4 regions of the Variovorax sp. P4_B11 genome follow, and region 3 is predicted to be linked to each of the others. Evidence: predicted binding sites of a transcription regulator. Region 3 holds the regulator's gene; each other region holds the start of a gene.
The links. Region 3 encodes sigma-54, which starts transcription at its own class of promoters, with help from an activator protein. Its sites were predicted from a motif close to TGGCANGNAANCTGCTTT; they were not measured.
Positions count from the first base shown of each region.

Region 1: the regulator sigma-54 is predicted to act here: its motif matches at 5,228-5,245, upstream of nifH (nitrogenase iron protein).
Region 2: the regulator sigma-54 is predicted to act here: its motif matches at 1,528-1,545, upstream of nifE (nitrogenase iron-molybdenum cofactor biosynthesis protein NifE).
Region 4: the regulator sigma-54 is predicted to act here: its motif matches at 1,862-1,879, upstream of AC1DYD_RS35165 (nitrate- and nitrite sensing domain-containing protein).

Region 1 covers NZ_JBFUHO010000033.1:61,315-68,752, forward strand. Annotated here, with positions in the region: gene AC1DYD_RS25445 (flavin monoamine oxidase family protein) at 1-648, shown strand, start outside; gene AC1DYD_RS25450 (hypothetical protein) at 645-1,019, shown strand; gene hmuQ (heme-degrading protein HmuQ) at 1,117-1,419, opposite strand; gene AC1DYD_RS25460 (hypothetical protein) at 1,404-1,847, opposite strand; gene AC1DYD_RS25465 (Ohr family peroxiredoxin) at 1,916-2,353, opposite strand; gene AC1DYD_RS25470 (FmdB family zinc ribbon protein) at 2,581-2,829, opposite strand; gene AC1DYD_RS25475 (thiosulfate sulfurtransferase GlpE) at 2,843-3,193, opposite strand; gene AC1DYD_RS25480 (ankyrin repeat domain-containing protein) at 3,342-3,902, opposite strand; gene AC1DYD_RS25485 (hypothetical protein) at 3,921-4,529, opposite strand; gene AC1DYD_RS25490 (group II truncated hemoglobin) at 4,526-4,996, opposite strand; gene nifH (nitrogenase iron protein) at 5,375-6,262, shown strand; gene nifD (nitrogenase molybdenum-iron protein alpha chain) at 6,350-7,438, shown strand, end outside.
Region 2 covers NZ_JBFUHO010000033.1:70,722-78,159, forward strand. Annotated here, with positions in the region: gene nifK (nitrogenase molybdenum-iron protein subunit beta) at 1-45, shown strand, start outside; gene AC1DYD_RS25510 (hypothetical protein) at 82-402, shown strand; gene AC1DYD_RS25515 (hypothetical protein) at 457-942, shown strand; gene AC1DYD_RS25520 (hypothetical protein) at 1,021-1,377, shown strand; gene nifE (nitrogenase iron-molybdenum cofactor biosynthesis protein NifE) at 1,577-3,085, shown strand; gene nifN (nitrogenase iron-molybdenum cofactor biosynthesis protein NifN) at 3,113-4,507, shown strand; gene nifX (nitrogen fixation protein NifX) at 4,529-4,942, shown strand; gene AC1DYD_RS25540 (NifX-associated nitrogen fixation protein) at 4,935-5,420, shown strand; gene AC1DYD_RS25545 (CCE_0567 family metalloprotein) at 5,423-5,620, shown strand; gene fdxB (ferredoxin III, nif-specific) at 5,637-5,942, shown strand; gene AC1DYD_RS25555 (nitrogen fixation protein NifQ) at 5,945-6,541, shown strand; gene AC1DYD_RS25560 (globin family protein) at 6,625-7,239, shown strand; gene AC1DYD_RS25565 (DUF2325 domain-containing protein) at 7,259-7,438, shown strand, end outside.
Region 3 covers NZ_JBFUHO010000010.1:78,907-86,344, reverse strand. Annotated here, with positions in the region: gene AC1DYD_RS12425 (SPOR domain-containing protein) at 1-328, shown strand, start outside; gene AC1DYD_RS12420 (thiol:disulfide interchange protein DsbA/DsbL) at 584-1,231, shown strand; gene lptA (lipopolysaccharide transport periplasmic protein LptA) at 1,357-2,043, shown strand; gene lptB (LPS export ABC transporter ATP-binding protein) at 2,040-2,834, shown strand; gene AC1DYD_RS12405 (RNA polymerase factor sigma-54) at 2,848-4,428, shown strand; gene AC1DYD_RS12400 (phospholipase D family protein) at 4,431-6,035, shown strand; gene AC1DYD_RS12395 (YceI family protein) at 6,066-6,683, opposite strand; gene AC1DYD_RS12390 (YceI family protein) at 6,722-7,306, opposite strand; gene AC1DYD_RS12385 (cytochrome b) at 7,303-7,438, opposite strand, start outside.
Region 4 covers NZ_JBFUHO010000070.1:18,542-25,979, reverse strand. Annotated here, with positions in the region: gene AC1DYD_RS35175 (alpha/beta hydrolase-fold protein) at 98-835, shown strand; gene tsaD (tRNA (adenosine(37)-N6)-threonylcarbamoyltransferase complex transferase subunit TsaD) at 783-1,832, opposite strand; gene AC1DYD_RS35165 (nitrate- and nitrite sensing domain-containing protein) at 1,959-3,245, shown strand; gene AC1DYD_RS35160 (CmpA/NrtA family ABC transporter substrate-binding protein) at 3,568-4,812, shown strand; gene ntrB (nitrate ABC transporter permease) at 4,823-5,734, shown strand; gene AC1DYD_RS35150 (ABC transporter ATP-binding protein) at 5,790-6,599, shown strand; gene AC1DYD_RS35145 (ANTAR domain-containing protein) at 6,632-7,438, opposite strand, start outside.

The DNA of each region.
Region 1 (7,438 bases), on a different contig from region 3:
GCGGACCCGGCGCTGCGACGGCCGCACTGGGCGGGCCGCCTGTACTTCGGCAGCAGCGAGAGCGCCGCGCACGGCGCAGGCCACATGGAAGGCGCGCTGGAAGCGGCGGCGCGCATCGCACGGGCGCTGGCGCCGGTGCCCGCGGCACCTGCCGGCGCCGGCGATGCGGACGACCCGCTCGGCCGGTTCAAGGCCGAGGTGTCGGCGCGCCGCGCCCAGGCCCCTTCGCACTATCGCCAGCATCTGGCGCGGCTGCTCTCCACCCAGCAGGCGGAACAGCTGACGCAGCGCGCGCTGCTGGCGACCGTCGAGCAGGTCTACAGCGAAACGCTGATCGCGCTCGACGGCTTGCTGCCTGATCTCGGCCTCGACCGCGCCCGGCCGGCCGAAGCCGGCCGGCATGCGCTGACGCCTGCGCTGCTGGTCGCTTTCAAGGGCTGGAACGGCGAACTGCTGTCGAATGCGCTGGCCTTCAACGGCAGCTCGTGCGCGCTGTCGAACTTTCCCGGCGAGCACCGGCCCGATGCGTTGCTGCAGCGCGCCATCGCACGCGATCTCGCGGCGGCCTGGCGCGAGTTCGCACTGGAACTGAACACGCGCCTGCTGGCGGCATCTGCGCACGCGCAGCGCACGGCGGTGCCGGCATGACAGGCGTCCGCCCCATCGAGACCAGCGCCCTGCTGGCCATCATCGAGCAGGCCGGCACGGCGGTGGTCATCCTCGTCGAAGGGCTGGAGCGCGAAGAACTGCTGCGCTCGCGCCTGACGCGCGCCGAAGTGCTGCGGCAGCTCGGGACTCTGGCGGACAGCATGGGCCAGGTCGATCCCGCGGTTCGGCTCGAAATGCCCGAACTCGCCTGGCGGGGCTGGGAGGCGCTGCGCCCGCGCCTGTCCGGCCCGGCCGGCGAGGAACTCGACGAGGCGCTCTGGTTCGCCTGTGAATCGCTGGTGCCGGCAACGCTGCTGTGGCTGCGCGTGTACCGGCAGAGCCAGTCGGACCTGTTCCAGATGCAGTGGTGAACGCCAGGAAGCCAAGGTGCCCGCAGCGCCTGGCCGAGAAGCTGCTGGCTGGCCTTCCCGAAGGTCCGGTGCGGGCCTTTCTGAACGGCCCGGCCGGCTACAGGACGGCCTCGAAGCCCTCGAACTGCGGCGGTCCCAGGTAGAGGCCGCGCTGCTGGCCGGCACCGGCGTGCGCCGCGCGGAAGGCTTCGGAGCGCGTCCAGGCCTCGAAGGCCTCGGCGCTCTCCCAGGTCGAATGCGAGACGAACACGGTCGCCTGCGCGTCGCTCGGCCCCTGCAGGAGATTGAAACGCTGGAAGCCCGGCACGTCGGCCAGCCTGCTGTCGCGCTGGCGCCAGACCTCGATGAACTCCGCTTCGCGGCCCGGCGCGATGCGAAAGCGGTTCATGGCGATGAACATGGTGTGAGCCTTTCAGGAGAAGAGAGAGGAGGACACAGGAACCCTGCCACCCATGCCTCGACCCGCGGCGCGCAGCGGGCGAGGCGGTCGCGGTATTCGGGAATCAGGAAGTAGTCGGCGTCGTGCAGGTACGGGTTGCGCATGCGGCCGACGTCGAGCGCGTCGTGGCCGAGGTCGATCAGGCGTCCGTCGATCCGGTTGAACTGGTGGGCATAGTGGCCCTCGATGACGCCGCCGAAGACACCCTGCACGAAGAGCGAGCCGTATTTGCAGGCCCCTGAGAGATCGCTGGGCACCGGGGCCTGGCGCTCGAGGGCGAGTTCGCACCACAGGCGGAAGACGAACGCCTTGGCGTCGGCGAAGCGGGCGGGGCTGTAGGCGATCGGGCCGCGCGGCAGCGCGCCGACGGCCGGCGGCTGCGGGTTCACTGGATCTGCATGAGCCACGCGTCGACCTTGCTGGCGGTGAGAAAGAAGAAGGGTCGGCGCCGCACGGCTCAGGCCGCCACCGGCGTGTCGAGCACCGCCTTGAGGTTCAGTGTCATGCTCGACTTGGTGGCGTCGACGTAGGGGCAGATGCCCCTGGCGCGTTCCATCAGGCTGTCGGCGGTGGGCTGGTCCAGCGTTCCGGCCATGAAGGCGGTCAGGCTCAGCGCCATGCGGTAGGCGCCCTCGAAGTTCACGTACATCGACAGCACGGCCTCGACGTAGCAGCCGCGCAGCGGCAGCTTGCCGGCGCGGGCGATGTGGCGCACGGAATGTTCGAAGCAGGCCGCGAATGCGGCCGCGAAGAGCTGCTCCGGATTGGGGCCGTCGCCCTTGCCGCCCATCTCCTTCGGGACGACGAGCTTGAGCTTGAAGCTGCCGTCCTCGCTTTGCACCTGGCCGCCACGGCCGCCTTGGGCCAGCATGGTCGTTTTGTAGACGAGGTCCATATCAGTTGCTCCACCGCGCGGTGCGCGATCCACGACCCATGAAACCGGCGCAGTCCGATACCAGGGATACCGCGGAACCGGCTTTGCCGGGCCGCCGGTATCGCCCCCCTTGAGGGGCTGAGGTCCGCGGCTCCAAGCCTGCCTGCGCAGGCTTGGACGGAACCGAAGAGCCGCTGCCTCTGGCAGCGACTCGGAGGCGCCGCAGGCGCTTCGGGGGGTGCTTCATTTCAGACGTTCTTTCCCTTGAGCAGCCTGGCGCGGTCGGCCGCGCTGTACTGGTCGAAGTGGCCCTGGGCCGCCGCGGCGCGGCGGTTCGACATCCGGATGGCCTCGATCTTGCCGGCGGGCGCGATGCGCGAGACGGCTTTCTCCAGGGCCGTGCTGCCGCACTGCGGACAGGCAGGCTGGGTGCCGGAGCGCACCAGCATCTCGAAGCGCTGGCCGCAGGCGGGGCAGTGGTAGTCATAGAGGGGCATTCCGGTCTCCGGTTCAAGTCGTCGGTGCGTCGGTGATGTGGGCCATCGGGGCGCCGGCCACCGCCCAGGCGGCATGGCCGCCGATCAGGTCGTGCACGTCGGTGAAGCCGAAGTCGGCGAACATCTGCGCGTAGGCCTGGCTGGCGTTGCCGTGGTGGCAGTAGATCAGCACCGGGCGCCGGCGCTCGGTGCGCAGCAGCAGCATGTCCTGGTTGTCGCCCGAGATCCGCACGGCGCCGGGCCAGCCGTCGCGCGCGTGGCTGGCGGCGTCGCGCGCGTCGAGCAGCAGCGCGTCCGGCCGCTGGAGCCGCCAGGCTCCGAGTTCGGCCAGCGTGAGACGGCGGAATGTGCGCTGGCCCTTCATGGCGTGTCCTCCTGGCGCTCGCCAGCGGTATATCGGCCGCCCGTCGTCGGCCGGCAATGGCAGCCGCGCGGCGGGCGCACCGGCCGGTGCTTGGTGCGCGCGTGGTAGGCCAGGACAGTGGCTGAGCGTGCGGCCGACATGGGGGGTCTCAGGGCGAAGAGGCCAACCGGCGACGGGCCAGGCGCAGCAGTTCCAGCCCGCGGTCGGCGGCCATGTCGAAGGCGCTGCGGCCGTCCGGCGCGCTCAGGTCCGGCGCCGCCCCTTGCGCCAGCAGCAGGTGCACCATCTCCAGCCGGCCGCTCGCGGCGGCCTGCATGAGGCAGGTGATGTCGTCGTCGTTGGCATGGTCGATCGGCGTGCCGGCCTGGATCAGCCGCAGGATGGTCGCCGGACCGCCGTGCAGGCAGGCGAACCAGAGCGCGTTGTTGCCCTCGTCGTTCACCGCATCGGGCGCAGCGCCATCCGCCAGCAAGGCCTCGACCACCTCATGCTCGCCATGCCATGCGGCCCGCATCAGCGGCGTGTCGCCGTTGTCGCGGCGCGCCTGCGGGCCGGGAAAGTCCTGCTGTGCCAGCCAGGTCGCGAGTTCGGCATGCGACAGCGGCGGCATCGCGGTGTTGGCCGCCTCTCGCCATGCGGCGGTGCGGCGCACGGCGCGAGAAGTGCCGGCGGACGCAGTCACGGCCAGGCGTCGATGCAGGGCGTTCATGGCGTGTGTTCCAGCGGATCAGACCGGACGGTTCTCGTTCGGGTTGCGCACTGGGCCCATCAGTTCCAGGCCCTCGGCGTAGGTGATGGTGTCGAAGGTGACGTCGAACTTGATCGCCGCATCGGCCACCGCATCGAGCTTGCCGGCGCTGTCCTTCTTCTTGAGTTCGTTCTTCTCCAGGTACAGCAGCGCCAGCAGTTCGTTGTAGACCGTGCTCTCGTCGATCGGCAGCACGTAGAACAGGGCGCCCTTGTAGGGCACCTGGTACTTCCTGCTCAGGTCGATGTTGTTGCAGAACAGAAAGTACTTGCCGCCGGCGCTGAGCGTCTCGCCCAGCACCTCGGCCACGTCCTTCAGGTGCTCGAAGCTCAGCAGGTAGCCCGCGAAGAAGGGCAGGTGCCGGTCGCCCGTGGTCCCGACGGCCATCACCTGGTCGCAGGTGAGTTCCGGCGGGCGTGCCTCGTCGGCCAGCTTGGGCGCAAAGCGCAGCGCCAGTTCGCCGCGAAAGCCGAGACGGCCGAACTTGCCGGTGGGCGCCTTCAACACGGGGTTCAGCAGCCGCCCCTCCTTCTCGAGCCGGGCAAACGCGGTGTCGTCGAGTTCCTTGCGGTCCAGCGTGGCATTCATGGAGATTCCTTGGTGGTGATGAATTCAGAAGAAGAAGCGGCAGCGGGGACCGGCGCCGTGTTGCGCATCCAGTCGGCCGTCTTGAAGAAGGCGGCCATGAGTTCGTCTCGCAGCGCGGGCGCGGCGCCGGCGTCCTGCAGCGCGGCCTGCATGCAGGCCAGCCAGGCGTCGCGTTCGTCCGTGCCGATGGCGAAGCCCGCATGGCGCATGCGCAGGCGGGGGTGGCCACGGCGGGCCGAATACGCCTTGGGGCCGCCGAGCCACTCGCACAGGTAGAGCACGAGCACGGCCTTGGTCGATGCAAGGTCCGGCGCATGCATGGCACGTATGCCGCGCGCATCGGGGCGCGTGTCCATGTGGCGATAGAAAGAGTCGACCAACTGCACGACGCCGGCCCGGCCGCCGAGCATGTCGAAGTGCGGGGGGCGTTGGCGCAGCGGCAGGGTGTTGTTCGCGGCGGCGTTCATGTGCCGTCTCCTGCAACGAACGTACCAGGGGATGTCGGCCTGCGGCGCGCTGCAAACCCGACACAAAGCGGCCCCGCGTGTTGCATGGCAGGTCTTTTTTCCGACGCGCCGTGCAGCGTTTGTCGCGAAGCGAACAATGTGCGCCGACTGGCATTGCGATCTGCGCCGGAGAGCTGTTTTCCCTCTGTGGAAGGGCATGGCACGAGCCCTGCCGACGGTGCCGGAACCGCATGGCACGGAAGCTGCGAAGAAGGGTCTGCGCGGACACAGGTCCGGCCGATGCGTGACCCCACAGAAGAAGACCAACAGGCACGACAGGCTGACATGGGCGCGGCTACGCAACCTTGTTTTTCAACCCTTCCTGAATGGAGTACTGCTATGGCCAAACTTCGGCAAATCGCCTTCTACGGCAAAGGCGGCATCGGCAAATCGACGACTTCCCAGAACACCCTCGCGGCGTTGACGGAACTCGGCCAGAAGATCCTCATCGTCGGCTGCGACCCCAAGGCCGACTCGACCCGGCTGATCCTGCACGCGAAGGCACAGGACACCATCCTCTCGCTGGCCGCGGAAGCCGGTTCGGTGGAGGACCTGGAGCTGGAAGACGTCATGAAGATCGGCTATCGCGACATCCGCTGCGTCGAGTCCGGCGGTCCGGAGCCGGGCGTCGGCTGCGCCGGCCGCGGCGTGATCACCTCGATCAACTTCCTCGAGGAGAACGGCGCCTATGACGGCGTGGACTACGTGTCCTACGACGTGCTGGGCGACGTGGTGTGCGGCGGCTTCGCCATGCCCATCCGCGAGAACAAGGCGCAAGAAATCTACATCGTGATGTCCGGCGAGATGATGGCCATGTACGCGGCCAACAACATCTCCAAGGGCATTCTGAAGTACGCCAACTCGGGCGGCGTTCGCCTGGGCGGGCTGGTGTGCAACGAACGCCAGACCGACAAGGAACTCGAACTCGCCGATGCGCTGTCCAAGATGCTGGGCTCGCGGCTCATCCATTTCGTGCCGCGCGACAACATCGTGCAGCACGCGGAGCTTCGCCGCATGACGGTGATCGAGTTCGCGCCGGAATCCAAGCAGGCCGCCGAGTACCGCACGCTCGCCACCAAGATCCACGACAACGCGGGCAACGGCACGATCCCGACCCCGATCACGATGGACCAGCTCGAAGACCTGCTCATGGAGCACGGGATCATGAAGCAGGTCGACGAGTCCCAGGTCGGCAAGACCGCCGAAGAACTGGCCGCCGCGGCCTGACGCCGACCCGGGCCCGCTGCCGCTTGACGCCATGAGCGTCCGTCGCCGCGGGTCCGCACCGTCCCCACCCACCCTACGGAGCATCCCATGACCGCCACGGTTGAAGAACGCAAGGCCGCGAACAAGGCCCTGATCGATGAAGTGCTGAAGGCCTATCCCGAAAAGATGGCCAAGCGGCGCGCCAAGCACCTCGGAACCTTCGACGAAGGCAAGCCCGATTGCGGCGTCAAGTCCAACATCAAGTCGCTGCCGGGCGTCATGACCATCCGCGGCTGCGCCTACGCCGGCAGCAAGGGCGTCGTCTGGGGCCCGATCAAGGACATGATCCACATCAGCCACGGCCCGGTCGGCTGCGGCCAGTATTCGTGGGCCGCGCGCCGCAACTACTACATCGGCACCACCGGCATCGACACTTTCGTGACGATGCAGTTCACCTCCGACTTCCAGGAGAAGGACATCGTCTTCGGCGGCGACAAGAAGCTCGACAAGATCATCGACGAGATCCAGGAGCTGTTCCCGCTGAACAAGGGCATCTCGATCCAGAGCGAATGCCCGATCGGCCTGATCGGCGACGACATCGAGGCCGTGTCGAAGAAGAAGGCCAAGCAGTACGAAGGCCACACCATCGTGCCGGTGCGCTGCGAGGGCTTCCGCGGCGTCAGCCAGTCGCTCGGCCACCATCTGGCCAACGACGCGATCCGCGACTGGGTGTTCGACAAGGTCGATCCGAACAAGCGCCCCGACTTCGAATCCACGCCCTACGACGTGGCCATCATCGGCGACTACAACATCGGCGGCGACGCCTGGTCCAGCCGCATCCTGCTGGAGGAAATCGGCCTGCGCGTGATCGCGCAGTGGTCGGGCGACGGCTCCATCGCCGAGCTGGAGAACACGCCCAAGGCCAAGCTCAACGTGCTGCATTGCTATCGCTCGATGAACTACATCAGCCGGCACATGGAAGAGAAGTACGGCATTCCATGGGTCGAATACAACTTCTTCGGCCCCACCATGATCGAGAAGAGCCTGCGCGAGATCGCCAGCCACTTCGACGACACCATCAAGGCCAACGCCGAGCGCGTGATCGAGAAGTACCGTCCGCTGATGGATGCGGTGATCGCGCGCTTCAAGCCGCGCCTGCAGGGCAAGAAGGTGATGCTGTTCGTCGGCGGCCTGCGC
Region 2 (7,438 bases), on a different contig from region 3:
ATCGTCGCAGCGAAGACCGACTACAGCTACGACATCATCCGCTGACCGGGACCACCCCGTTTCTTGCCAGGAACCTATCCCATGACAGATGCCGTATGGGTCAAGACGACACAGGATGGCCGCAAGGTCGAAGTGATCGACGGCTGGGTCTGCCTGGCCGGCGCGCGCGAGACCGACCACCTGGTGCCGCTGCTGGAGCATCCGAACCGGCAGGCCATCGGCAAGGCGGTGCACGGTGCCACGCACATGGCCGGGCGGATTCCGCTCACGCATGCGGAAACCGCCATCGCCCAGGGGGCGATGGCGGCCGCGCAGCGCGCGTTCGACCCCAGCCCGGCCGCGATCACCCAGCGCATCCGCCACGCGATCTGGGCCAAGGCCCATGCGGAAGGCGTGGAATGACAGCCCCGCTGATGCAAGACCCGCAGAGCGCCTGAGACAACGCGGGAACCGGCCGTGATCTTCGTGGTGGAACTTCCGCAACAAGGCGACCCGCGCGCCTGGTTCGCCTATGACGACGAGGACTTCGCGCGCAAGGTGGCGGCCTCCGATCCGCTCGACCCCTGGGAGATCCACGACGAGCTGACGGCACGCGACCTGCTGGAAGCCGCGGGGCATGCCGGGCCCGACGACGCTGCGCGGGAACGTTCGCCGGCCCTCTGCGCGCTGGGCGACGCGCACGGCTGGGACACGCCGCTCTACCGCGCCGATCACCTGCTCGGCCGTGGCGTGCTTCGCACCGAGCCGGTGGCCGAGCGCGACGCGCTGGCCGCTGCGCTCGCCGCGCGCGGCGGGCAGAGCTGCATCTACTGGAACGACCGCGAGGCGATCGGTGCGTTCGAAGGGGCCGATCCGCGGCTGGCGGGCGAGGCCCGTTGGTGGGCGCGGCGCGCCCTCTACGAGCAGCTCATTGCGCTCGAAGTGCTGGCGGACGACAACTGAATCCGGAACGAGCGAGGCCATGAAGCTGGGCATCGAGCGCTCGCATGCCCACCGGCTCGCCGCCTGAGGAGACCTGCGATGCTGTCCCGGATGCAATGCGACATCGTGTGTGGCTGCGCCGACGCCATCCAGGCGCTGACGGCCGAGATGCGGGACGACAGCGAGCTGTTCGCCAGCCCGAACACGCTGGCCGGCGTGGAGATGTCGCTGCTCGCCATCGCGCAGACGCTGGACCACCTGGCGCCGGCCCTGCGCGGCCGCCTTGCATGGATCGACTGGACCGGCTGGCAGGCCTTGCGCGGTCTGCTGGAGCACGACGTCCAGCCGCGCCGCGAGCAGGTCTGGTACGGCATCCGGTCGCTGGTGCCGGCCACCGTGCACCTGATCGGCCAGCTGCGCCGCCACGAGCCGGTGTGGTTCGAGATTGCGTATTGAAGGATCGGACGCGTTGCTGCGCGTGGCGCACCGTCGTGTGTCGCAAGGCCTTTGTCGCATTCCGTTCAAACCCGCCAGCAGGGTGGCGCCCGGCGCGCCAAAAGACCGCCAAACCGGCGATAAATCGCCCCCGAACGGCCTCCCGGACGCTGGCACCAAACCTGCAATGAGAGCCTCATCCACCTGTCGGGAGTCTTCCATGTCAGTCTCGCTGAAAGCCAAGATCGCCGAAGTATTCGATGAGCCCGGCTGCGACAAGAACCAGGGCAAGAGCGAGAAGGAACGCAAGAAGGGCTGCACCAAGCAGCTCTCGCCGGGCGCCGCGGCCGGCGGCTGCGCCTTCGACGGCGCCAAGATCGCGCTGCAGCCGATCGTGGACGTTGCGCACCTCGTGCACGGGCCGATCGCCTGCGAAGGCAACTCCTGGGACAACCGGCATTCGGCGTCCTCCGGCTCGCAGCTCTACCGCACCGGCTTCACGACCGACATCAACGAACTCGACGTGGTCTACGGCGGCGAGAAGCGTCTCTTCAAGAGCGTGCGGGAGATCATCGAGAAGTACGACCCGCCGGCCGTCTTCGTCTACCAGACCTGCGTGACCGCGTTGATCGGCGACGACATCGAAGCGGTGTGCCAACGCGCATCGGAGAAGTTCGGCAAGCCGGTGATCCCGGTGAACTCGCCCGGCTTCGCCGGTCCGAAGAACCTGGGCAACAAGCTCGGCGGCGAAGCCATCCTGGACTACGTGATCGGCACGCGGGAGCCAGCGTACACGACGCCCTACGACATCAACATCATCGGCGAATACAACCTGTCCGGAGAGCTCTGGCAAGCCAAACCGCTGCTCGACGCGCTGGGCATCCGCATCCTCTCGTGCATCTCGGGCGACGGCCGCTACAACGAAGTCGCGAGCGCGCACCGGGCCAAGGTGAACATGATGGTCTGCTCCAAGTCGATGATCAACATCGCGACCAAGATGCAGCAGCGCTGGGGCATTCCATACTTCGAGGGTTCGTTCTACGGCATCGGCGACATGAGCGACACGCTGCGCCAGATCGCGCGGCTGCTGGTGGCGCAGGGCGCGCCCGCCGAGCTGCTGGAGCGCACCGAGCGGTTGATCGAGGTGGAAGAAGCGCGCGCCTGGAAGCGCATCGCGCACTACAAGCAGCGCCTGGCCGGCAAGCGGGTGCTGCTGATCACCGGCGGCGTGAAGTCCTGGTCGGTGGTCGCGGCGCTGCAGGAGGCGGGCCTGGAAGTCGTCGGCACCAGCGTCAAGAAGAGCACCAGGGAAGACAAGGAGAAGATCAAGGAGATCATGGGCGACGACGCCCACATGATCGACGACATGACGCCGCGCGAGATGTACAACATGCTCAAGGACGCCAAGGCCGACATCATGCTGTCGGGCGGCCGCTCGCAGTTCGTCGCGCTGAAGGCGCGCATGCCCTGGCTGGACATCAACCAGGAGCGCCACCATCCCTACGGCGGCTATGAGGGCATGGTCGAGCTGGTGCACGAGATCGACCGCGCGATCTTCAATCCGGTGTGGCAGCAGGTGCGCATCCCGGCGCCCTGGGGCGACGACGGCGAGACGCTGGGTGCTGTGCGGGTCGTCGCGCAGCAGAACGCCGTGGCGCCGGGCATGGGATTCCTGGCCGAGGTCGCCCGCCGGGCCATGGGCCTGGAGCCCGACGAAGTCCCGGCCTGAGCAGGACGCAAGCGGGAGCGAAACAGCATGGCCAGCGTCGTCGAGTCCAAGAAAGCTTGTGCGGTCAATCCGCTCAAGATGAGCCAGCCGCTGGGCGCGAGCTTCGCGTTCATGGGGCTCGATGCCTGCATGCCGGTGATGCACGGCTCTCAGGGCTGCACCTCGTTCGCGCTGGTGCTGCTGGTGCGCCACTTCAAGGAGGCGATCCCGCTCCAGACCACGGCGATGAACGAGGTCACGACCATCCTCGGGGGCTACGAGAACATCGAGGCCGCGCTGCTCAACATCCGCAAGCGCGCGGCGCCGAGGATCATCGCGATCTGCTCCACCGGCCTGACCGAGACCAAGGGCGACGACGTGACCGGCTACCTGGCCACGGTGCGCAAGCGCAAGCCCGAGCTGGACGACACCGAGATCCTCTACGTGTCGACGCCCGATTACGTGGGTGGGTTCGAGGACGGCTACAAGCACGCGGTCACCGGCATCGTGCGCGCGCTGGTCAAGCCGCTGCCGGTCGACGCGCGGCAGGTCACCCTGCTGCCGGGCAGCCATCTCTCGCCGGGCGACATCGACGAGTTGCGCGAGATCGTCGAGGCCTTCGGCCTGTCGGTCATCGTGCTGCCCGACATCTCCGGGTCGCTGGATGGCCACATCGCGCCCGACTGGCGCGGCACGACGATCGGCGGCACGACGCTGGAACAGGTCCGGGCGGCGGGGGCATCGGCGTTCACGATCGCCGTGGGCGAGCAGACGCGCGAGGCCGCCGAGGCGCTGCAGTCGATCGCAGGCACGCCCTTCGAAGTCTTCGAGCGGCTGACCGGCCTCGAGGTCAACGACCGCCTGCTGCAGCGGCTGTCGCAGCTTGCCGAACGGCCGGTGCCGGCGAAGTACCGGCGCCAGCGCAGCCAGTTGCTCGACGCGATGCTCGACGGGCACTTCTACACCGGCGGCATCAAGGTCGCCATCGGCGCCGAGCCTGATCTGCTGCTGGCGGTGGGCGGCCTGCTGCACGAGATGGGCGCCGAGCTGCGCTGCTGCGTGAGCACCACCAAGTCGGCGGCGCACGCGCTGCTGCCCGCCGGGCAGGTGGTGCTCGGCGACCTCGAGGACCTGGAGCGCGGCGCGGCCGATTGCGACCTGTTGATCACGCATTCGCATGGCCGCCAGGCTGCCGAGCGCCTCGACAAGCCCCTGCTGCGCATCGGCTTTCCGGTGTTCGACCGCATCGGCAACGCGCACCGCCGCCATGTCGGCTATCGCGGAACGATGAACCTGATCTTCGAGGTTTCCAACCTGATGATGGAACGCATCGCCCATCACCACGCCGGCGATTGGCCGCTCACGCACGAGGCGCGCCGCGCCGCCGCGGCCGCGAGCCGCGCGGACGCCGTCGAAAGCACCATCGCGGCGGCCAGCGCCTGAATCCAGCAACCAGGAGTCCCCATGAAAATCGCCTTCGCCACCCAGGACAAGGAGCGCGTGGATGCGCACTTCGGCTGGGCCAAAGCCATCGTGGTCTACGAGGTCACGGCCGACGGCCACCGTTTCGTCGAGAGCTTCGACTTCGGCGGCAAGCTGGAGGAGGACGGCGACGAGGACAAGCTGGCGCCCAAGCTCGACGCCATCAAGGACTGCGCGATTCTCTACGTCGCCGCCATCGGCGGCTCCGGCGCCGCGCGCGTGGTGGCGCTGAAGATCCACCCGATCAAGGTGCCGCAGCCCGAGCCGATCGCCGAGATCCTGGACAAGCTCCAGGAGGTTTTCAAGGGCACGCCGCCACCGTGGCTGCGCAAGGCACTCGCCAGGGATGGCGAGCGCTCATTCGATTTCGAAGACGACGAGGTTCCACATGGCTGAACAAGCAATCATCGAGGCGGCAGCGGGCGACCAAGCCCATCTCGCCAGCCCGTTCGTGCAGCAGCTGGTCAAGCAGCTGCGTGCGCAGGACACGCACGGTGCGTGGGAAGGCAAGAGCGACATGCAGTTGCTCAAGCCCTACGTCCACACGCCCGAGGAGCGCCGCGCGATCCCCATCATGGGCGATCCCGATCCGGAGATCCTGTGGCGCCTGGAGATCTTCTACAACGCGATCGCGGTGGCGATCGAGCGCGAGACCGGCCAGATGGTGTCGCCGATGATGAAGATGAGCCATGAAGGCTTCGGTCGCCTAGTGCTGATCGCCGGCCGGCTGGTGGTGGTCAACAAGCAGCTGCGCGACGTCCACCGCTTCGGCTTCTCCTCGCTGGCCAAGCTGTCGGAAGCCGGCACCAAGTTCTTCGACGAGGCGGTCGCGATGATCCGCGAGTACCCGGCGGTCGCCCAGTACGGAGCCTGAACATGGAAAGCCCCGAAGAACTCAAGGTGCGCCTGAAGAAACTCAATGCGCAGGCCACGCAGGCCAAGATGGACCTGCACGACCTGTCGGAAGAGCTGCCCACCCACTGGGAGCAGATCTTATCGGTCGCGCAGCGTTGCCACGACACCCACGCGGCCTTGATGGCCGCGCGCAAGCTCCAGGCCGCCGCGGCCTCCTGACGAGAAGGAACCAGCGATGACGGCCTTCAGTGTCACCCTTCCCAGCGGCGCCACCTGGACGCCGACCTTCGTCGCCTCGCTGGACGAGGACAAGTGCATCGGCTGCGGCCGCTGCTTCAAGGTCTGCCCGCGCGGCGTGCTCGAACTCGTCGGACTCGACGAGGACGGCGAGCACATCCGCCTCGAAGGCGACGAGGACGAAGACGAGGAATACGAAAAGAAGGTCATGACGATCGCCCACCAGGCGCTGTGCATCGGCTGCACGGCCTGCGCGAAGATCTGCCCGAAGAAGTGCTACACGCACGCCGCCGCATCGGTGTGACCATGGGTGCGCGTGCGGTGCTGATGTCCTGCGCCGCAGATGCGGGGGACCCGGCGGCGCTGGCGCTGGCCGGCGTGCTCTCGGCGGCCTTCCAGCGCCATGGCCGCGGCCTGCTGCCGATGCCGGGGCTGGACGCCGTCGCCACGCGCGCGCTGTTCGTGCACTGGTTCCCCGGCGCCGATGAAGCACTGGGCCTGGACTGGACGGCGCTCGCCGGGGCCGAGCGCGCGGAGCCGCGCCGGGACGAGATCGAAGACCTGGTCGGCCTGCTGCGCGACCATGCCGACGTCGACGCCGGGCCGGCCGCGGCGTCGGAGGCCGTTGCGCATGCCCTCGCTTGCGCCAGCCTCGGCGACAACCATCTGTGGCAGGACCTGCACCTGCCTTCGCGCCGCGAGCTCTCCGCGTTGATCGCGTGCTGGTTCCCGCGCCTGGCGGCCCGCAACACGCACGACATGAAGTGGAAGCGGTTCTTCTACAAGCAGCTGTGCGAGCGCGAGGCATTGTTCATCTGCAAGGCCCCGAGCTGCGGCGTGTGTACCGATCACGGCGTGTGCTTCGGCGCCGAAGAGGCGCCGGCTCTCCCGCTGCCGGACTGATGCCGCGGGCATGACGATTGCAATGGAGAGTCCATCGCTATGTATGTCACTGCATAGCCGACAAACCGGACGACAGAACCGACATGCCGACGTCATCGAATCCTCTCGCCGAGCCCCCGCCGGCACCCGCGCGCTGGGTGCCTTGCGACCGGGCGTGCTACCTGACGCTGCACTGGCCCTTGGGGCGCAGCGTCGGCCTGCCGCCGGCCTGCCTGCCGCAGCTGCCGCAGCCGCCGCATCGATTGCTGGCCATGTGCAACGAAGAGGGCTTGCGCGCACTCGTCCACGCCCACATGCTGCGCCTGCGGCGCACGCCGCTGTTCGCCCGGTCCGGCCGCTGCTTCGACTGCGTCGCGCAGCGTGTGGCCGATTTCGTGGTCGAGGCCTGCGGCGGCCCGCTGTACTACAGCGAGCGCCACACCCGGCTTCAGGCCGCCGCCGGCCTGCCGTTGCTGCTGGACGAAGAGGGCCGTGAGGTCTGGCTGGTGCAGCTCTGGCATGCCTTCGACGACGCGGGCTTTCCCCCGGCGGTGCGGGCGGACTTCTGGAACTGGGCCGAAGCGCTTTCCATTTATCTGCTGGCCCCCCAGGCGCGCCGGCGCGAGCTCACGCGCTATGCGTACGACACGGTGCGCAGCTGGTTTCCCGCGCGGCCCTCCCGCATCGCCGGCGCGTCCAGCGGCCGCGCAGTGCCGTGATTGCGACGGAGCACTCGCCATGAATGTCCCTGCCTTCCATGCGGCTCGCGCGCAGGCGCACATCGCGGGTCTGCAGCAGGAACTGGAGGCGCTGGAAGGCGCTTTGCTGCATCCGCCGGCGTGGGCCGCCCGACTGAAAGGGCAGCGCCTGGTGTACGTGGGAGGACGACCGCGAAGCAATGCGGCGCTGCGTTCGATG
Region 3 (7,438 bases):
GCCGCCCTCGAACGACCCGATCGGCGATTTCGCGAAGGCCCGCAGCGGCGCGGGCGCAGGTGCTGCGGCGCCCGCCGGTGCCAGTGCCGACCCGTTCATGTATTTCGTCCAGGCCGGTGCCTTCCGCACCCAGGAGGACGCCGATGCGCAGCGCGCCAAGCTCTCGCTGATGGGCGTGGAGGCGCGTGTGACCGAGCGCGAGCAGGCCGGCCGTACCGTCTACCGCGTGCGCGCCGGCCCCTTCAACAAGAAGGACGATGCCGATCGGCTCAAGGAGCGGCTCGACGATGGCGGCCTCGAATCGGCCCTGGTGCGCGTCCAGCGCTGAAGTCATGGCCCCCACGCTCCCCCACTGCGTGTGGTCGCTGCCCCCCGAGGGGGCCGCAGGCCGCCTTGGGGCGGCCCGGCGCCGGCCTGGCCCCCACGCTCCCCCACTGCGTGTGGGTCGCTGCCCCCCGAGGGGGCCGCAGGCCGCCTTGGGGCGGCCCGGCGCCGGCCTGACACTTCACCGATCTTTACTTTGGGCGGCCGGGGAACTCCACCCCGGTTCGCGGGCTCTTTCTGCCGACAGGAGAACTTCTTAATGCAACGTCGTGATTTTTCTTTGGCCGCTGCTTCGCTGGCCCTTCTTCCGCTGGCCGCGCCCTCGCATGCGCAGGGCCGCCCGTTCAAGGCCGGCACCGATTACATCGTGCTCGGCAAGCCGGCACCGGTCGATGCGCCCGCGGGCAAGGTCGAGGTGGTCGAGTTCTTCTCGTACAACTGCCCGCACTGCGCCGCCTTCGAGCCCAAGCTCGAGGCCTGGGTCAAGCAACTGCCGCCGCATGTCGCGTTCCGGCGCATTCCGGTGCCCTTCGTCGGCAACGACACCGAGGCCAAGCAGCGCTTCTACTATGCGCTCGAAGCCATGGGCAAGGTCGACGAATTCCAGCCCAAAATCTTCCAGGCCATCCACCAGCAGCGCCTGAACCTGACCGGCGATGCCGCGATCCTCGCCTGGGTCGAGAAGCAGCCGGGCCTCGACGCGAAGAAGTTCGCCGAGCTGTTCAAGTCGTTCTCGGTGGTCGGCAAGGCCAAGCGCGCCTCGCAGCTCACGACCGACTACCAGGTGGCCGGCGTGCCGGCGCTCGGCGTCGCCGGCCGCTGGTATGTCGACGGCGACACCGCCGGTTCGCTCGACCGCGCCCTGCAGACGGTCGACTTCCTGATCGCCGAGGCCCGCAAGGGCTGAGCGCCCGGGCGGTCCGGCCGCCCCGACTTCCGTCCACGAAGCCCGCTTCCGCGGGCTTTTTCGTCAAGGCCGCGCAAGTGGCGTCCCGGGGACGCATACAATCGCAGAGCAAGTTTCGTGCCTCTATGACCTCTCCCTCCCTCTCCTTCCTACGCCGCCCCGTGCGCGTGCTGTTCCTCGCCATCGTGCTGGCCGGTCTCGCATCGCTGGCCCAGGCCGAGCAGGCTGACCGGAGCAAGCCGATGAACATCGAGGCCGACGCGATGCGCTACGACGACCTCAAGCAGACCAGCGTGTTCACCGGCAACGTGCTGGTGAACAAGGGCACGATCCAGATCCGCGGCGCGCGCATCGACGTCCGCCAGGACCCCGAGGGCTACCAGTACGGCGTCGTCACGGCCGAACCGGGCAAGCTCTCCTACTTCAAGCAGAAGCGCAATGCCGGCACCGACGAGTGGATCGAGGGCGAGGGCGAGGTCATCGAGTACGACAGCCGCGCCGACAATGTGAAGTTCATCCGCCGCGCGGTCATGCGCCGCCTGATCGGCGCCACGCCCAGCGACGAGAGCAGCGGTCCGCTGATCGTCTACGACCAGAGCAACGACACTTTCACGGTGAATGGCGCGTCGCTGCCGCCGAACGCCGGCGTGGCGACCCAGCCGAGCGGCCGCGTGAAGGCCATCCTGACGCCCAAGCCGGCGACCGTGCCGGCCGCGGCGCCGGCGGCCGGCGCCGCCAAGCCCGCCGCCACGCCGGCGCCGGGCAACAGCCTGCGTTCCACCACCACGCTGGGCGGAGACTTCAAGAAGTGATCGAAGCAGCCGGGATCAGTGCCAGCGACGGCCAGCCGGGCAGCCGGCTGGAGGCGCGCAGCCTGCAAAAGAGCTATGGCAGCCGCAAGGTCGTCAAGGACGTGTCGCTGGCCGTGCAGAAGGGCGAAGTGGTCGGCCTGCTGGGCCCCAACGGCGCCGGCAAGACCACCTCCTTCTACATGATCGTCGGGCTGGTGCGGGCCGACGCCGGCGACATCATGATCGACGGCGAGCCGATCGCCCACATGCCGATCCATCGCCGCGCGCGCATGGGCCTGAGCTATCTGCCGCAGGAGGCCTCGATCTTCCGCAAGCTGACGGTCGAGGAAAACGTGCGCGCCGTGCTCGAACTGCAGAGCGAGCCCGACGAGCAGGGCCGCATGGTGTCGCTCGGCAAGGCGCGCATGGAAGAGCGTCTCGCCGAACTGCTGGCCGACCTGCGGGTCGACCACCTGCGCGATTCGCCGGCGCTGTCGCTGTCCGGCGGCGAGCGCCGCCGGGTCGAGATCGCGCGGGCGCTGGCGACCCAGCCGCGCTTCATCCTGCTGGACGAACCCTTCGCGGGCATCGACCCGATCGCCGTGATCGAGATCCAGCGGATCATCAACTTCCTGAAGGAGCGCGGCATCGGCGTGCTCATCACCGACCACAACGTGCGTGAAACGCTGGGCATCTGCGATCACGCGTTCATCATCAGCGACGGGCACGTGCTGGCACAAGGCACGCCTTCGGAGATCGTCGACAACGCCGAGGTACGGCGCGTGTACCTGGGCGAACACTTCCGGATGTAGGAGCCCAATCTCGATGAAGCAGGGGCTTTCGCTTCGCGTCTCCCAGCACCTGGCGCTCACGCCGCAGCTGCAGCAGTCGATCCGGCTGCTGCAACTGTCCACGCTCGAGCTGAGCCAGGAAGTCGAACAGATGCTCGACGACAACCCGTTCCTCGAGCGCACTGCCGAGGAGGCGGCGCGCGAGGAATTCGGCCTGGAATCGGCGGATGCGCCGGTGCGCGACGAGGATCGGCAGGCCGAAGTCGAGGGCGATTTCGCGCCGGGCCCATCGGCGCCGGCCGAAGTCGCGGTCGCCGCGTCCGAAACCGAGACGGCCACCGCCGACGCCGTCGACGCCGAGCCCGACTGGGAAGGCGACGGCACGGTCGACCTGGCGCCCGACGACAGCGAATGGGGCGGCGACGCCCCGGCGCGCACCAACAACCTGGGCGACGACGAGCGCACCGACGCCACCGAGCTGGCGCGCAGCCAGGAGTCGCTGCAATCCTTCCTGCACCGGCAGGCGCTGGGCCTGCGGCTCAGCGAGACCGATTGCGCCGCGCTGCGCTTCCTGATCGAGTCGCTCAACGACGACGGCTACCTCGAGGATTCGCTGCCGGCCCTGGCTTCGGGCCTGGCCGGCGACGACAACGACCAGTTCGACGACCTAGTGCACCACTTCCAGGTCGCGCTTGGCCTGCTGCAGAGCCTGGAGCCGGTCGGTGTCGGCGCCCGCAACCTCGGCGAGTGCCTGACGATCCAGCTGCGCGCGCTGGCGCATCCCGGCGAGAGCGCCGACGAGGCGCAGGTGCGCGAGACGGCCATTGCGATCTGCAAGCAGCCGATGGAGCTGCTGGCGCGGCGCGACTTCAAGCGTCTCGCGACCCTCACGCGCAGCAACGAGGAAGAGGTTCGCGCGGCCCTGCAGCTGATCGCCAGGCTCGAGCCCAAGCCCGGCCGCCGCTTCGTCGACGTCGAACGCAACGTCGTGATCCCCGACGTGATCGTCACGCGCATCGGCAACGGCACCCACACCAAGTTCCGCGTCATGTTGAACCCCGAGGTCATGCCGCGGCTGCGCGTGCACGACATCTACGCCGGTGCGCTCAAGCAGCACAAGGGCGAAGGCAGCCAGGCGCTGTCGCAGCGGCTGCAGGAGGCGCGCTGGTTCATCAAGAACATCCAGCAGCGCTTCGACACCATCCTGCGGGTGTCGAACGCGATCGTCGAGCGGCAGAAGAGCTTCTTCGTGCACGGCGAGCTGGCGATGCGGCCGCTGGTGCTGCGCGAGATCGCCGACGAGCTCGGCCTGCACGAGTCGACCATCAGCCGCGTGACCACCGCCAAGTACATGGCGACGCCCTACGGCACGGTCGAGCTCAAGTACTTCTTCGGCTCGGCGCTGGGCACCGAGACCGGCGGCAACGCGTCGAGCACCGCGGTGCGGGCGCTGATCAAGCAGTTCGTCAGCGCCGAGGATCTCAAGAAGCCGCTGTCGGACAGCCAGATCTCCGAGATGCTCAAGGAGCAGGGGATCGAATGCGCGCGCCGCACGGTGGCGAAATACCGCGAGGCCCTGCGCATCGCGCCGGCCAATCTGCGCAAGGCACTCTAGCGATGCCTCTCGGCCGGGGCCTGAGGGTGCGCGGGTGGCTCGGCGCGGCACTCGTGGCGGCGACCGTGCTGGCCGGCGGCTGCGCCATGCTGCCGGCCGATTTCGAGCGCCAGCCATCGAGCGCGATCGCGGCCTCCACGGCCACCACGCTGGGGCGGATCGCCAAGGCCTCCGCGCCCGATCCCGACCTGAGCGGCTTCCGGCTGATGCCCGGCGGCGACTTCGCGCTCGACACGCGCTTGCAGCTGGCGCGCCGCGCCGAGCGCACGCTGGACGTCCAGTACTACCAGATCGAGAACGACGAGACCGGCCGCTACTTCCTGCGCAGCCTGCGCGACGCGGCGCTGCGCGGCGTGCGCGTGCGGCTCTTGATGGACGACCTCTACACCTCCGGCGAGGACGAGCTGCTGCTGGCGCTGGCCGCGACGCCGAACCTCGAGCTGCGCCTGTTCAATCCGTTCCCGGCCGGGCGCGGCAGCATGGTGCAGCGCTTCTCGCGTTCGCTGTTCGACTTCGACCGCGTGAACCGCCGGATGCACAACAAGCTCTTCATCGCCGACGGCACGATGGCGGTGGCGGGCGGGCGCAACATCGGCAGCCAATATTTCGCGCAGGCCGCGGGCGCGAACTTCCTGGACATCGACACCTTCGTCGCCGGTGCGCTGGCGAAGCGCCTGGGCAGCCTCTTCGATCTCTACTGGAACAGCCCCTACGTGCGGCCGATCGGCACCGTGGTCGCTTCCTCGCTGACGCCCGAGGAACTGCAGCGGCGCTTCGAGCAGGCCACCGGCCCCGCCAACACCCCGGCGCCGCGGCCGCCGGCGCCGAACGACGTCCTGGGCTACGCGCCGCTGGGGCCGGAGCTGAAGGACGGCGCCCGGCTCGACCTGATCTGGACCCTGGCCGAGGCCTATGCCGACGCGCCCGACCGCGTAGTCGGCAAGACCGCGTCCTATGGCGGCGTGCCGCTGCTCGATGTCGACAGCGTGCGCTACAACGTGATCGAGCAGATGCGGCGCTCGCGTTCCGAAGTCACGCTGGTGTCGCCCTACCTGATCCCGGGCAAGGCCGGGCTCGAGGTGATGCGCGAGGTCCGCGGCCGCGGGGTCCGGATCAGCGTCGTCACCAATTCGCTCGCGGCCACCGACGAGCCGCTGGTCCACACCGGCTACCGGCGCTACCGGCCCGACATGCTGCGCCTCGGCGTCGAGATCCACGAGCTGAGCTCGGCGCGCACCAAGCGCAGCGTGCGGCTCGGGCTGTTCGGCTCGCAGGTCGGCCGGCTGCATGCGAAGGCGGCGATCTTCGACCGCCGCGCGCTGTTCCTGGGTTCGATGAACTTCGACCCGCGCTCGGACAACCACAACACCGAGATCGGCCTCTTCATCGCCAGCCCCGAGATGGCGCAGCAGATGCTCAAGCTGCTCGACGTGCTGAAGCAGCAGGGCGCCTACCGGGTGCGCTTTGCCGAAGGCAGCGAAGGTCTCGAATGGGTCACGATGGAAGACGGTGCCGACCCGGTGCTCACCGTCGAGCCCGACGCGGGCCTGTGGGACCGCGTGATGCTGGAACTGCTCGCGCCGCTGGCGCCGGAGAGCCTGCTGTAGAACCCGCGGGCCCCGGGCCCGCGCGCCGCTTCACTGGATGTTGACCGCCTCGACCTGCACCAGCAGCCTGACCTTGTCCTCGAAGCCGAAGGCCAGGCCCCAGTTGATGCCCCACTGGCTGCGCTCGACCGTGGTCTCGAAGTCGCCGCCGCAGATCTGGCGGTTGATCAGCGGGCTCAGGTAGCAGTTGAAGCGGTTGGCCTTGAGCAGCACGGGTCGGGTCTGGCCCATCAGGGTGAGCGTGCCGTTGACCTGCGTGACCTTGTCGCCGCTGAAGTCGAGGCGGTCGGCGACGAAGCGGGCGATCGGAAACTCGGCGACGTTGAAGAAGTCCTTGCTCAGCAGGTGGCGGTTGAGCAGGTCGACGCCGGTGTTGATGGAACTGATGTCCATCGTGATGTCGACCTTGCCGCCGGTGCCCGACGGGTCGATCTTGATCTGGCCGTCCTTGGTGCTGAAGCGGCCGCGGTTGGTGGTGGTGCCGTAGTGGCCCATCTCGTAGTTGACGAAGGTATGGGTCGGGTCGACCACGTAGCTGGCGCCCTTGACCGGGCCGCCCGCCGGCTTGGCCGCCGCCTCGGGCGCCTGCTGGGCGCCGGCCAGTGCAGCCGCGGCCGTCAGCGCGGCGAAGGTGAGCAGTTTCTTCATGACGAGCTTTCGGGTGAACGTGGAAACATCGGTGGACTTCACAGGGGGCCGAGCCCGGTCAGCACCAGCTTGAAGCGGACCTGGACGTCGTCGGCCACCATCGAGGTGTCGGTCCATTCGCCTTGGCCGATTTTGAAGGCGAGGCGCTGGATCGTCATGCTTCCGCTGGCGGTCGACTGGCCGTAGGACTGCGTGATCTCGACCGGCACCAGCACCTCCCTGGTGCTGCCCTTGATCGTCAGCCGGCCGGCGACCTCGAAGCGGCCGCCGCCCAGCGCCTTGATGCTGCTGGAACGGAAGTCGGCCTTCGGGAAGCGCTGGCTGTCGAACCAGGCCGGCTTGGGCAGTTCGGCGTCGCTCTGGGGCAGGCCCAGGCTGGCGCTCGCGACCTCGATCTGCAGCGCCACGCTGCCGCCCTCGGGCTGGCGCGGGTCGAAGGCCACCTGGGCGTCGAACTTCTTGAAGGCGCCTTCCACCGGCACGCCCATCTGCTTGGTCACGAAGACGATCTGGCTCGGAGCCGGCAGCAACTTGGCCGGTGTCGCCGGCTCGGCGCCGGCTGCGCCGGCAACGAGGGATGCGGCCGCGTACAGCAAGGCGCGGCCGAGGGAGAACAGGGTCATGGGAAATGCCTTCGGCGTGAAAGCGGCGACATGCGGTCGAGCAGGCCGTCGCAGTCGATGAAGTGGTGCTTGAGCGCGGCCGCGACATGGACTGCCGCCACCGCGGCGAGGCTGAAGGCGCCGGCGTGGTGC
Region 4 (7,438 bases), on a different contig from region 3:
ACGTTCTGTGACGTATTTTTCAATGCTTTCTTCTTAACTAGCGTCCAAGGTCGTCGAACTGCACAGGCAGCGGGTGGCGGGCGCCGATCGAAGCGCCATGAAAACGCACTTGAAGTTCGCAAAGAGCCATGTCCGGTCCGACACGCTGCTGGTATTCCTTCCGGGTGCTTTCCTGAAGCCGGAGGAATTCGAGCGCGAGGGTTTCGTCAATGCCGTCCGGGAACGCGAATTCGAGGCCGACGCCCTGCTGGTGGATGCAGACGTCTCCTATTACTACGACCAGACCTTCATCGAGCGGCTGCACCAGGACGTGCTCCAGCCGCAGCGTGCCGTCGGCTACAAGTCGATCTGGCTGGTGGGCATCTCGATCGGCGGCTTCGGCGCCTTGATCCATGAACTGGCGAAGCCGGGCGCGGTCGACGGCATCGTCGCGCTGGCGCCCTACCTGGGCCGGCGGCCGATCGGCGCCGAGATTCACAAGGCCGGCGGACTGCGCACCTGGAAGGCGCCCGAAGGACCGCCGCCGGACGAGGAAGTCGATCGCAAGCTGTGGCCGTGGCTGCAGCAGTACGCCTCGCCCCAGCGCGCGAAGCACCTGCCGCCGCTGTATCTGGGCTTCGGGCTCGGCGACCGCTTCGCCTCCAACCACCACCTGCTGGCCGAGGCGCTTCCGCCCGGCCACGTGTTCACCACCGAGGGCGGCCACGACTGGCCGCAATGGTCTCAGCTCTGGCGCAAGATGCTCGATGTGCTGCCGCTGCCGTCGCTGGCCCGCGAAGGCGTCAGGCGGCCTGCAGCGACGAGTCCAGCGATGCCAATGGCCATCGCGGCTTGACGTCGAAGGCGTAGCGCTCGGTCGGCGCCTGCACGCCGGCCGCGAGCCGCATCGCCGCCGCCATCGCGATCATCGCGCCGTTGTCGGTGCACAGGTGAAGCTCCGGGTAGTGCACCCGGACGCCCCGCTTCGCGCAGGCCGCATCGAGCTGCTGGCGCAGCATGCGGTTGGCGCCGACGCCGCCGGCGACCACGAAGCGGTCGAGCCCGGTCTGCTCGATGGCCGCCATCGACTTCTTCAACAGCACCTCGACGATCGCGGCCTGGGTCGAGGCGGCGAGATCGGCCTTGCGGTCCTCGAGCTGTTCGCCGAGCTTCCTGGCCTGGGTCAGCACCGCGGTCTTCAGTCCGGCGAAGGAGAAATCCAGGTTGCCGCTGTGCAGCAGCGGACGCGGGAGCTTGAAGGCCTCGGCATCGCCGGCCTCCGCCAGCTTGGCAAGCCAGGGGCCGCCGGGATAGGGCAGTCCCATCAGCTTGGCGCTCTTGTCGAAGGCTTCGCCGGCAGCGTCGTCGATGGTTTCGCCGAGCAGTTCGTAGCGCCCGACCCCCTCGACCCGCATCAGCTGCGTATGGCCGCCCGACACCAGCAGCGCGACGAAGGGGAACTCGGGCGGATCGGCGCTCAGGAAAGGCGACAGCAGGTGGCCTTCGAGGTGATGCACGCCGAGCACCGGCTTGCCGAGCGCTGCACCCAGCGCACAGGCCACGCCGGCGCCGACCAGCAGCGCGCCCGCCAGGCCGGGGCCGCGCGTGTAGGCGACGACGTCGACTTCGGACAGCCGGCGGCCGGCTTCAGAGAACACCGTCTCGGTCAGCGGCAGGACGCGGCGGATGTGATCCCGGCTCGCCAGTTCGGGCACCACGCCGCCGTAGGCCTGGTGCATGGCGATCTGGCTGTGCAGCGCGTGCGCGGCCAGGCGCGGCAATCCGCTGGCGCCGGCCTCGACCAGCGCCACGCCCGTTTCGTCGCAGGAGGATTCGATTCCCAGTACAAGCATGGTGCGAGTGTAGGCGGGGCATGCAGTCGGGGCACGGATGTTGCTCGATAGGCTCGCCCCCAGGGTTGGCTCGATGCCTGCCCGCCCGGGGACCTATTGGACGCAGATGGAAGTCGAAACACCACGATGAAATCCGGTTTGAGCTTCCTGGTCGGCGCGCTGCGTTGCGAAATCGACGCGCTGGAACAGCTTGCGCGCACCAGCGAACTGGTGGCGACGATCGGCCGGCTGGTCCATGCCTTGCAGCGCGAACGCGGCATTTCGAATGTGCTGCTGGCCTCGCGCGGCCAGCGCTTCGCCCCGCAGCGCGAGGAGCAGATCGCCGAATGCCTGCGGCTGGAAGAAGCCGTGCGCCTGGCCTTCGACCAGCTTGATGCCGAAGGCGGCCGCGTCGGCAATGGCGCCCGGCTGTTCAGCCGCATCGCCTGGGTGCTGCCGGGGCTGGACGCTCTGCCCGAGCTGCGCCGCCGCATCGGCGCGCTGGAGCTCGACGCCGGCCGTTCGACCGCGGCCTTCGTCAAGCTGGTCGCCGGCCTGATCGCGGTGGTGTTCGAGGCCGCCGACGGCGCCACCGACCCGGAAATCTCGCGCCGCCTGGTGGCGCTGTTCAATTTCATGCAGGGCAAGGAATTCGCGGGCCAGGAACGGGCCTGCGGCGCCGCGGCCTTCGCTTCCGGCCGCAACGATGCGGCGCGCCAGCAGCAGTGGCTGCACCTGATCGCCTCGCAGGAGCATTGCTTCCAGCTCTTCACCGACTTCGCAGCCCCCGGACTGACGCAGGCCTGGGGCGCGCTCCAGGCCCCCGCCCAGCTGGCCGAACAGGAGCGCATGCGCCGCATCGCCTGCGCGGCACCGGCCGGCGTGGCGCTCGACAGCGAGCTGAGCCAGGCCTGGTTCGACTGCTGCTCGCGCCGCATCGACGCCATGCAGGCCATCGAGGAACGGCTGGCCTCCGACCTGCGGCAGCTCTGCATGCAGAAGACCGCGCAGGCCCGCAAGGAATTGCAGGCCCACGAAACCCTGCTCGCCAGCCTGCAGGGCGAGAACGGGACGGCGGCGGACTTCTTTCTCGATGCGGTCGCCATGCCGGACGCCACGCCCTCGCCGTCTTCGCCGGCCGCCGGCGCGACCTACGGCCGACAGCTCGAACGATCGATTCTCGACATGGTGCAGGAACAGTCGCGCCGGCTTCAGGCCATGGGCGACGAGCTCGACACCGTGCGCGCCGCCCTCAACGAGCGCAAGCTGGTCGAGCGCGCCAAGGGCCTCCTGATGGCCCATCGCCGCATCAGCGAGGAGGAGGCGCACAAGATGCTGCGCCAGACCGCGATGAACCAGGGACGGCGGCTGGTCGAGGTCGCCGAATCGGTGCTCGCGATGGCCGAGTACCTGCCCGCCGACCGGGCTTCCTGAGTGCGCCGAACACCCGGAATGGTGCGCCGCACAAGCGCTGCGCAGCACAGGATTTCGCCCCTGGATTCCAGCAAAATCGAGTCCTGACGCGCCTTCAATGCTCTCATTTGCATAGCATCCAATGGCTGGCACGTCACTTGCTTGCTTTCCACGCATAGACCAACGAAGGTCTTCAGGCAGGCGGCACCCAACGGCGGATGCGGCCCGCCGAACCGGACAAAGGCGTCCTTGTCTCGCACGGGCTCGACTCAGAGCAGCCCGTGCGCGGTAAGGGCGCCTTTTTGTTTTTCCGAATCGATTCTTCATTTCCGGAGTACGCCCCATGACCGAAGCGCTGAAACACAAACTGAGTCGCCGCCGAGTACTGCAGGCCGCCGCCGCGGGCGTGGTCGGCCTCGACCCTGCGCTGCGCGCCGCCGTCTGGGCCCAGGGCTCGGACAAGCCCGAGAAGGAGGAAGTCAAGATCGGCTTCATCCCGCTGACCGACTGCGCCAGCGTCGTGATGGCCTCGGTGCTCGGCATCGACAAGAAGTACGGCGTCAAGATCGTGCCGAGCAAGGAAGCCAGTTGGGCCGGCGTGCGCGACAAGCTGGTCAACGGCGAACTCGACTTCGCCCATGTGCTGTACGGCCTGGTCTACGGCGTGCACCTGGGGATCGGCGGTCCGAAGAAGGACATGGCGGTGCTCATGACCCTCAACAACAACGGCCAGGCGATCACGCTGTCGAAGAAGCTGGCCGACAAGGGGGTGGTCGACGGCGCCTCGCTGGCCAAGGTCATGGCCAAGGAGAAGGCCGAATACACCTTCGCCCAGACCTTCCCCACCGGCACCCACGCGATGTGGCTGTACTACTGGATGGCCGCCAACGGCATCAACCCGCTGAAGGACGCCAAGGTCATCACCGTGCCGCCGCCGCAGATGGTGGCCAACATGCGGGTCGGCAACATGGACGGCTACTGCGTGGGCGAGCCCTGGGGCCAGCGCGCGATCATGGACGGCATCGGCATCACGGCAATCACGACGCAGGACATCTGGAAGGACCATCCCGAGAAGGTGCTCGGCACCACCGCCGACTTCGTGAAGAAGTACCCGAACACGGCACGCGCCGTGACCGCCGCGATCCTCGAGGCCGGCAAGTGGATCGACGCCGGCCTGCAGAACAAGAACAAGATGGCCGAGACCATCGCCGACAAGAGCTACGTCAACACCAGCGTGGACGCGATCAACCAGCGCATCCTGGGCCGCTACACCAACGGCCTCGGCAAGAACTGGGACGACCCCAACTACATGAAGTTCTACGCCGACGGCGCGGTCAGCTACCCGTACCTGTCGGACGGCATGTGGTTCCTGACCCAGCACAAGCGCTGGGGCCTGCTGAAGGAACACCCCGACTACCTGCAGGTGGCGACGCAGATCAACCAGATCGAGATCTACAAGCAGGCCGCCGCCGCCACCAAGACCGCGGTGCCGAAGGAGACGATGCGCAGCAGCAAGTTGTTCGACGGCGTCGTCTGGGACGGCAAGAACCCGAAGCAGTACGCCGATTCGTTCAAGGTCCATGCCTGAGGAGCCCGCCATGGTCAGTGCCGTCTTCCATTCCCCCCTCGAGGCCAAGCCGGTGGTCCCGGCCGCCAAGGTTGTCACCCACGCCGCGAGGCCCGCGGCCGCGCCGGCTGCCGTCGAACCGGCGCCGCGCACGCCGCGCGACTTCCGCGCCGTGTGGCTGCGCGTGCTGCCGCCGCTGCTGGGCTTCGCGCTGCTGGTCCTGGTCTGGGAACTGGTGGCGCTGAAGAGCACCACCGGCTTTCCGTCGCCGCTGGCGACCTGGCAGCAGGCGCTCACGGTCTTCAGCGATCCGTTCTACAGCAAGGGCCCGAACGACCAGGGCGTGGGCTGGAACGTGCTCTCGTCGCTGCAGCGCGTCGCGCTGGGCTTCGGCCTGGCGGCCGCGGTCGGCATTCCGGCCGGCTTCGCGATCGGGCGCTTCGAGTTCCTCTCGCGCATGTTCAACCCGCTCATCAGCCTGTTGCGGCCGGTGTCGCCGCTGGCCTGGCTGCCGATCGGCCTGCTGGTGTTCAAGGGCGCCAACCCGGCCGCGATCTGGACCATCTTCATCTGCTCGATCTGGCCGATGATCATCAACACCGCGGTCGGCGTGCAGCGCGTGCCGAGCGACTACATGAATGTCGCCAAGGTGCTGAACCTCAGCGAATGGAAGATCTTCACCAAGATCCTGTTCCCGGCCGTGTTGCCCTACATGCTGACCGGCGTGCGGCTGGCGGTCGGCACCGCCTGGCTGGTGATCGTGGCGGCCGAGATGCTGACCGGCGGCGTCGGCATCGGCTTCTGGGTCTGGGACGAGTGGAACAACCTCAACGTCGCCAACATCATCATCGCGATCTTCGTCATCGGCATCGTCGGCCTGGTGCTCGAGTTCGCGCTCATCAGGATCGCCACCGCGTTCACGTTCGAGGAGGTGAAATCATGAGTCGCACGGCCGCTCCGAAGACGAATACCGCAGCGCTGCTGCGCGGAGGTTTCCAATGAATGACGACAACAAGTACATCGAGATCCAGGGCGTCGAGCAGCGCTTCAAGACCGCCAAGGGCAGCTTCCTGGCGCTGCGCGACGTCAACCTGCAGGTCGCCAAGGGCGAGTTCATCACGCTGATCGGCCACTCGGGCTGCGGCAAGTCGACGCTGCTGAACCTGATCGCCGGCCTGACGACACCGACCCAGGGCGTGCTGCTGTGCGCCAACCGCGAGATCAAGGGCCCGGGGCCGGAGCGCGCGGTGGTGTTCCAGAACCATTCGCTGCTGCCCTGGCTCACCTGCTACGAGAACGTCTACCTGGCCGTCGAGCGGGTGTTCGCGGCGACCGAGAACAAGGCGCAGCTCAAGGCCCGCACCGAAGCGGCACTGGCCTTGGTCGGCCTCGCGCCGGCGGCGCAGAAGCGCCCGGGCGAGATCTCGGGTGGCATGAAGCAGCGCGTCGGCATCGCCCGTGCGCTGTCGATGGAACCCAAGGTGCTGCTGATGGACGAGCCCTTCGGCGCCCTCGATGCGCTGACCCGCGCCAAGCTGCAGGACGAACTGCTCGCGATCGTGCAGAAGACCCGCAGCACGGTGGTGATGGTGACGCACGATGTCGACGAAGCCGTGCTGCTGTCCGACCGCATCGTGATGCTGACCAACGGCCCGGCCGCCACCATCGGCGAGGTGCTGGCGGTCGACATTCCGCGGCCGCGCAACCGGGTCGAGCTGGCCGAGGATCCGGTCTACGTGCATGCGCGCAAGGCCGTGATCGACTTCCTCTACACGCGCCAGGCGCACGTGGAGAAGGTCGCGGCCTGAGCCGGCGATCTCGGCCTGCGGCGCACCGGGAGTCAGGACATGATGACCTGCAAGCTGTGCTCGTACGAGGCCGTGAGACGCTCGAAGGTGTCGACCAGCGCGTCGCTGGCACGCACCAGCGAGGCCCGGCCCTCGGCGCTGTCGGCGCTGCGCACGCCGTGCATCAGGTGCAGCCATTCGTCGCGCGCGATCGCCAGCGCGGCACGGATCTCGGGCGAACTCAGCGGCGCCGCCTCGAGCTCGCGCAACGCGGCCTCGAATTCGTCCATGGTCGCAGCCAGCCGCTCCTGTGACGCCGGCACGGCCAGCAGCGAGGCCAGCAGCGCGTCCTTCGCCAGCCGCTGCGCACGCATCCGCTGCCGGCCGCAGATATTGACGATGCGCAGCGCCCGGCGGGCGCCGGAGGCTTCGAGCGCCTCGGTCAGCGCTTCGGCGGCCATCCGCAGCGCTTCGGCCCGGGCATCGACCGCGGCCAGCGCCGGCAGCGCCAGCCGCGCCGCGAGCGCCGTCTCCAGGTCCTGCCAGGCGCTGCGCACGATGGCCAGCGCCTTCGTGCCGGGCTCGCCCAATGCGAGGGTGGCGAGATGATCCAGGTTGTGCTGCACCCGCTGCGCGGATTGCGTGCGCAGCACGCGGGCGCGCCGCGCATCGATGCCGGCGAGGCCCTGCGCGGCCACCCGTACCAGCCGCTGCGACAGCATGCGAAGCTGGCCGGCACGGTTGATCGCATCGGCCCACTGCGCGGCCTCGAGCACCGAGCGCGAGACCTCGCCGAGCCGAAGGTTGGCGTGCATCGCGGCACCGCGCAGCAGGCCGAAGGCCTCGTCTTCGCCGATGCC